Regions from separate parts of the Variovorax sp. 10L421 genome, predicted to be linked through region 2. Evidence: riboswitches for the same ligand, from Rfam matches in the RefSeq annotation. Region 2 holds a riboswitch; the other holds the start of a gene.
The links. Region 2 has a riboswitch for glycine ahead of gcvT (glycine cleavage system aminomethyltransferase GcvT). Riboswitches for the same ligand answer to the same signal wherever they lie in the genome.
Positions count from the first base shown of each region.

Region 1 (3,371 bases), on a different contig from region 2:
AGCGCGACCAGCTCACCCAGCGGCGCAAGGCTGCGCTGCAGTTCCCAGCCGACCTGCCCGCCCTTGCCAAGCAGCAGCAACTTCATGCCGCGGCCTTCGCGTCGTACTGCTTTTCGACCCACTCGCGGTAGGCGCCGCTTTGCACGTTGCGCACCCATTCGCTGTTCGCGAGGTACCACTCCACGGTCTTGCGGATGCCGGTGTCGAAGGTTTCGGCGGGCTTCCAGCCGAGTTCGCGTTCCAGCTTGCGCGCGTCTATGGCGTAGCGGCGGTCATGGCCCGGGCGGTCGGTGACGTAGGTGATCTGCTCCTTGTACGGCTTGCCGTCCGCGCGCGGGCGCAGCTCGTCGAGCAGCGCACACACGGTGTTGACGATCTCGATGTTGGGCTTCTCGTTCCAGCCGCCGACGTTGTAGGTCTCGCCCAGCTTGCCGGCCTCGAGCACGCGGCGGATGGCGCTGCAGTGATCCTTCACGTAGAGCCAGTCGCGTACCTGCATGCCGTCGCCGTACACGGGCAGGCTCTTGCCGGCCAGCGCGTTGACGATCATCAGCGGGATCAGCTTCTCGGGAAAATGGAACGGGCCGTAGTTGTTCGAGCAGTTGGTGGTGACCACCGGCAGGCCGTAGGTGTGGTGCCAGGCGCGCACGAGGTGATCGCTGGCGGCCTTGCTGGCCGAATACGGGCTGTTGGGCTCGTACTTGTTTTCTTCGGTGAAGGCCGGATCGGTCTTGGAGAGCGAGCCGTAGACCTCGTCGGTCGACACGTGCAGGAAGCGGAAGGCGGCTTTCTGCTCGGCCGGCAGTGCGCTCCAGAAGCCGCGTACGGATTCGAGCAGGCGGAAGGTGCCGAGGACATTGGTCTGCACGAAGTCTTCAGGGCCGTGGATGGAACGGTCCACATGCGATTCGGCCGCAAAGTTCACCACGGCGCGAGGCTTGTGTTCGGCCAGCAGGCGGTCGAGCAGCGCGCTGTCGCCGATGTCGCCCTGCACGAAGACGTGCTTCGGGTTGTCCTTGAGCGATGCGAGCGTCTCGAGATTGCCTGCGTAGGTCAGCTTGTCGAGGTTCACGACCGGCTCGTCGCTGTTGGCGATCCAGTCGAGTACGAAATTGGCGCCGATGAAGCCGGCGCCGCCGGTTACCAGGATCATGGGGTCCCCTGTTGTTGTGGAACGATCGCCCTGCGGCAAATCAACCAATGATTATCCCATTGGGCCGAAACGCAGAACCCGCGAGATTGGCAGTCGCGCAAGCCCCGCCTACAATCCCCCCACTGCAGGAGAGCGGGCCACCCAGGTGGCCCTACCGAAGGCGCAAACTCCCATAAACGCTCAGGTCGGCCCGAACAAGGGGTCTGTACTGCACCAACTGAAACGCCGTCTGGAGAGCCGCCACGCCATGTGGCGCACCGAAGGAGCAAACCCCCTGCGGGCGCAGCGGGTGAATCTCTCAGGTACCAAGGACAGGGGGAGCGGCAACTTGGACGGCGGTCGTCCGGTTGCTCGCTATTGATTCAATAGCACACCACGCCCGCCGTTCAAGCGCTGCAACCTCAAAGGTACTTGAAATGCGCGTGATCGTTCTTGGCGCCGGCCTGCTCGGCGTGACCTCGGCTTACTACCTCCAGCAACTCGGCCACGAAGTGACCGTGATCGACCGGCAGGCCACCCCGGCCGCCGAAACCAGCTTCGCCAACGGCGGGCAGATCTCGGTCAGCCATGCCGAACCCTGGGCCAATCCCAGCGCGCCGCTGAAGGTGCTGCAGTGGCTGGGCAAGGAAGACGCCCCGCTGCTCTTCCGCATCCGCGCCGACATGCGCCAGTGGCTCTGGGGCCTGCAGTTCCTGCGCGAATGCACGCCGGCGCGCACCCGCCACAACATCGAGCAGATCGTGCGTCTTGGTACATACAGCCGCTCGATGTTGCAACAGTTGCGCCGCGACACCGGCCTGAACTACGACCAGCGCACGCAGGGCATCCTGCACTTCTACACGACGCAGAAAGAGTTCGACGGCGCCCTCGCGCCCGCCGAGCAGATGCGCGCCCTGGGCTGCGAGCGCCAGGTCATCTCGGCCGACGAAGCCGTGAAGATCGAGCCCGCCCTCGCCCACATCCGGCCCAAGCTGGCCGGCGCCACCTACACGGCCGAGGACGAGTCAGGTGACGCCAACCGCTTCGCGCGCGAACTGGTGGGCCTGGCCACGGCAGCGGGCGTCAGGTTCCTGATGAGCCACACCGTGACCGCGCTGCGCGAGGCCGGCGGCAGCATCGACCACGTCGAGGCCACCGACAGCGAAGGCCGCTTCCAGCGCATCCGCGGCGACGCCTTCGTGCTGGCGATGGGTTCGCTGAGCCCGCTGTATGCCGCGCCGCTGGGCATCCGCCTGCCGATCTACCCGGCCAAGGGCTATTCGGTGACGCTGCCCGTGAAGGACGCCTCGAAGGCGCACCAGGTCTCGCTGACGGACGACGAATTCAAGCTCGTGTTCTCGCGCTACACATCCGAGTCGGGCGACCGCCTGCGCATCGCCGGCACTGCCGAGCTCAATGGCTACGACCGCGACCTGAACCGGGTTCGCTGCGAAGCCATCGTGCGCCGCGTGGAAGAGCTGTTCCCGGGCGCCGGGGATACCACACAGGCGCAGTTCTGGACCGGCCTGCGTCCCGCGACGCCGAGCAACGTGCCGCTGATCGGCAAGACGAAGCTCCCGAATCTGTTCCTCAACACCGGCCACGGCACGCTCGGCTGGACGCACGCCTGCGGCTCGGGCAAGTCGATCGCGCGCATCGTGAGCGGGCTGGCGCCGGAGGTCGATTTCGTGTTCACCGGCATGCCCGCGCCCGCGCCGCGCGCGCTGCAGCCGGCCTGATCGCCGTCAGTCGTTGCTGGCGAACACCGTCAGCACGCCGGTGTAGCCATACAGATGGTGGCGGGCGATCTCGCCCGCCGCGAAGAAACCCACCAGCGGCACGTCGCCCAGCGCGTGCCGCACGATCTGCAGTTCCGCCCCCGGCGCACCGAAGTGCGGACCGCCGCGCCCGGAACAGCTGACGTACACCGCGCCCGCGATGCGCCGCGCCGGATGCGGCGCCGCCTCGGCCTCGCCCGCCGCCACGGCGCGCGCGGTGGCCAGCGTCTGCTCTTCGGGCTCCAGTTCCTCGCGGATTTCGGCGCAGATGCGCATCAGGTCGGCACGCGCGGCCTGCGCATTGCGGCGGCAGAAGCTCAGCCGCATGCCGGCCTCGGCCACGTCGGCGATCGCGATGCCGCGGCGCGTCGGGTCCAGCCCGATGATGTGGCGCACCAGCACGTCGGCACCCAGGTCGCCGGTGCGGCGGATGCCGTCGCTGCCCGCATCGGCCAGGCCGA
Region 1 covers NZ_JBFTJJ010000017.1:55,051-58,421, reverse strand. The annotation lists gene rfbD (dTDP-4-dehydrorhamnose reductase) at 1-86, opposite strand, end outside; gene rfbB (dTDP-glucose 4,6-dehydratase) at 83-1,153, opposite strand; glycine riboswitch at 1,269-1,365, shown strand; glycine riboswitch at 1,373-1,478, shown strand; gene AC1DFC_RS20790 (D-amino acid dehydrogenase) at 1,570-2,871, shown strand; gene AC1DFC_RS20785 (FIST signal transduction protein) at 2,878-3,371, opposite strand, start outside.
Region 1: linked by a shared signal. The riboswitch ahead of AC1DFC_RS20790 (D-amino acid dehydrogenase) and the one ahead of gcvT (glycine cleavage system aminomethyltransferase GcvT) in region 2 are both predicted to bind glycine.

Region 2 (3,371 bases):
TCGGCCTGGTAGGGCGTGTAGGCGGTGTACCAGGCGGGGTTCTCGAGCACGTTGCGCAAGATGACGCCCGGCGTGTGCGTGCCGTAGTAGCCCTGGCCGATGAAATTGCGGAACACCTTGTTCTTCGACGCCATCACCTTCAACTCGGCCAGCGCATCGGCTTCGGTCGCCGGTGCGGGCAGCCGCATCGGCTTCGCGCGGCGAATGGCCGCGGGCACGATGCCGTCGATGAGCTCAGCCCGCGTCTCCGAGCCGATCACGGGCAGCATGCGCGCCTCGTCCGCCGCATCGATGCCGATGTGGCGGGCGAGGAATTCTTCGGCGTTCTCTAGTTGTTGCAGGGAGGGGAGGGCGTGGCTTGACATGGCGGAGAGGTAGGGCGGGAGGGGCGGGAGCGGTGGTCCGTGTTCAGCAGCGCATCAAGACTCGGCGGCGAACTTGTCGTACGAGGCCGCATCGAGCAGCGCGTCGAGCTGCGCCGGCTCACTCAGCTTGACCTTGAAGAACCAGCCGCCGGCCAGCGGGTCGCTGTTGGCGAGCGAGGGGTCGGCGCGCAGCGCTTCGTTCACTTCGGTGATCTCGCCCGACACGGGCATGAACACGTCGGCCGCGGCCTTGACCGATTCGACGACGCCGGCGACTTCACCCTGGGCAAAGGTCTTGCCGACTTCGGGCAGGTCGACGAACACCACATCGCCCAGCGCGTCCTGCGCGTGCACGGTGATGCCGACGGTGGCCGCGCCGCCTTCGGCCGAGACCCATTCATGGTCCTTGGTGTACTTGATGCTCATGTAAAAAACTCCTCGTGGAAAAAATGATGATCGGGATGCGTAGCCTAGCCGCGGTAGTAGCGGGTGGGCACGAAAGGCATGGTCGAGACTTCCATCGGCACCGGCTTGCCGCGCACGATGGCCTGGATGCGCGTGCCCGGCTCGGCGAAGGCGGTGGCCACGTAGCCCATGGCGATGCAGCGGTCGGCGGTAGGGCCGAGCAAGCCGCTGGTGACGAGGCCGATGTCCTGGCCTTCGAAGGATTGCAGCACCGTGCCGTCGCGCACCGGAATGCGTTCGAGGGCAACGAGGCCCACGCGCTTGCGCTTCAGCGTGTCGTGATCGGTGTGGCCTGCCGCGCCCACGGTGGATGCGGTGAGCTGCGCCAGGACCTTCGCGGCGCCCGGAAAGCCGCCTGCGCGCGCGCCGCCGGTGCGGCGCACCTTCTGCATCGCCCAGTTGAGCGAGGCCTCGACCGGCGTGGTGGTGGTGTCGATGTCGTTGCCGTACAGGCACAGGCCGGCTTCGAGCCGCAGCGAATTGCGTGCGCCCAGGCCGATGGGCTTGACTTCGGGCTGGGCCAGCAGCAGGCGGGCGAGGGCGTCGGCGTCCTTGGCGGCCACCGAGATCTCGAAGCCGTCCTCGCCGGTGTAGCCGCTGCGGGTGACGAAGGCGGGAATGCCGCCGATCTGCACCGCGCCGCCCGTCATGAACACGAAGCGCTCGACACCGGGCGACAGCCGCGCGAGTGCGGCGGCGGCCTGCGGGCCTTGCAGTGCGAGCAGGGCGTGGTCGGGCAGGGGCTGCACGTCGCAGCGGGCGCCGATCTTCTGCTGGATGTGCGCGATGTCGGCCACCTTGCAGGCCCCATTCACGATCACGAAGATCGAGCCGTGGCCTTCGTTGAAGAACATCAGGTCGTCGATGATGCCGCCCTCGTCGTTCAGCAGCAGGCCGTAGCGCTGCTTGCCGGCGGGCAGGTCGATCACGTCGACGGGCATCAGGGTTTCGAAGGCGGCTGCCGCATCGGGCCCGACGAGGCGCAGCTGTCCCATGTGGGAAATGTCGAACAGGCCGGCCGCATCGCGCGTGTGCTTGTGCTCGGCCATCAGGCCGGCGGGGTATTGCACGGGCATCGAATAGCCGGCGAAAGGCACCGTGCGGGCGCCGAGCTCCAGATGGAGGTCGTACAGCGGCGTCTTGAGAAGAGGGGCGTCGGAGGGAGCGGAAGAAGCAGCCACTGGGCACTCCAAAGGGGCAGTCGAAATCCATGGCTGCAACGCCATGGGCCACCCCTGCTGTCCGCTTTACCTGAGAGATTCGCCCCACGATCGGGGTTTGCTCCTTCGGTGGGCCGTTACCTGGCAACGGCCTCTCTCCAGCAAGGAAACACCGGTGTCCACCAGTGCCTTGTCAGTCCTTTTGCCTGAGCGTTCGGGAATCCCCTGCGCCTTCGGCGGCCCCGGCGTGCGGGGCTCTCTCCTGACCCCGGCAAGTGTAGTGGATCGCGCAGCCCGCAGCCCCGGACTTGCCCTTCACCCTATCGCGACCACAGGCGCCACGCTGCGACGCCGACCGCGATCCACACGGCCACGACAAGCGCGGCGCCATACCGGCTGGTCGGCCTGGCGCCCGACTTCTGCATCCAGTCGTCGGCTTGCCGGCGGCACTCCGCGAGCACCGGCGGCGGAATCATCCGGATCGCAAGCCAGATCAGCCCCGGCAGCAGGAGAACGTCGTCGAGGTAGCCCAGGACCGGGATGAAGTCGGGAATGAGGTCGATCGGGCTGAGCGCGTAGGCGACCACGAGCATGCCCAGTGCCTTGGCATACCACGGGGTGGATGCATGCCTGCCGGCGAACCACAGCGTGACGCCGTCGCGCTTGACGCGCCGGGCCCAGGCGCGAAGCCGGTCGGACAGGGGCGGTTTTTCGGGAGCGGAGTTCACCTCGCGATGGTGTCACAGGCCGCGTTCGCGCCCGTGGTGCGCTCTTCAATGAACGATTTCGGCCGGCGGCAGCAGCCGGTCGATGCGCTCGCGCAGCGATTCGGCCCGCTCCACGCCGGCGGTTTTCTCGATCTCGGTCAGCATCAGCGCGGCGATGGTCAGCATCGCCTCGCGGTCGCGCGCCTCGCGCAGCGCGTCGCGCATCTGCAGCGCGAACTTCGGGTCGCGCCGCACGAACATGCGCTCGCAGATGTCGAACAGGAACATGCGCGTGGTGGCCAGCGAGCGCTTGCCGTCGAAGGTATCGGCCGAGGTGGGGAGGCGGATCGGTTCGTTGGCGGGGATCGGCACGGGCTGGGCGGGTGCCGGTGCGTCCGCGGCTTGCGGGCTCTGCAGGTAGCCCCTCTGGATCAGCGCCCGGATCGCCAGCTCGGCTTCATGCCGGTCGGGGAACAGCGCGCTGAAGTCGGTCAGCGAGCGCCGGCCGTCGGCCATCAGCAGCAGGGCGCGCTCGCGCTGGCTGAGCGTGCGCTGTCCGCCCTGGAGTTCGTCGCGCGCCTTGTCGGTCTTGGTGGGAAACATGGCAGCCACAGCTTTGGGGAATCGATGGACGCAGCATCGTTGCAAGCGGTGACATCTTTATTACCCGTTTT
Region 2 covers NZ_JBFTJJ010000002.1:454,194-457,564, reverse strand. The annotation lists gene gcvP (aminomethyl-transferring glycine dehydrogenase) at 1-365, opposite strand, end outside; gene gcvH (glycine cleavage system protein GcvH) at 420-791, opposite strand; gene gcvT (glycine cleavage system aminomethyltransferase GcvT) at 836-2,011, opposite strand; glycine riboswitch at 2,059-2,162, opposite strand; glycine riboswitch at 2,175-2,265, opposite strand; gene AC1DFC_RS06115 (YkvA family protein) at 2,311-2,718, opposite strand; gene AC1DFC_RS06110 (hypothetical protein) at 2,764-3,300, opposite strand.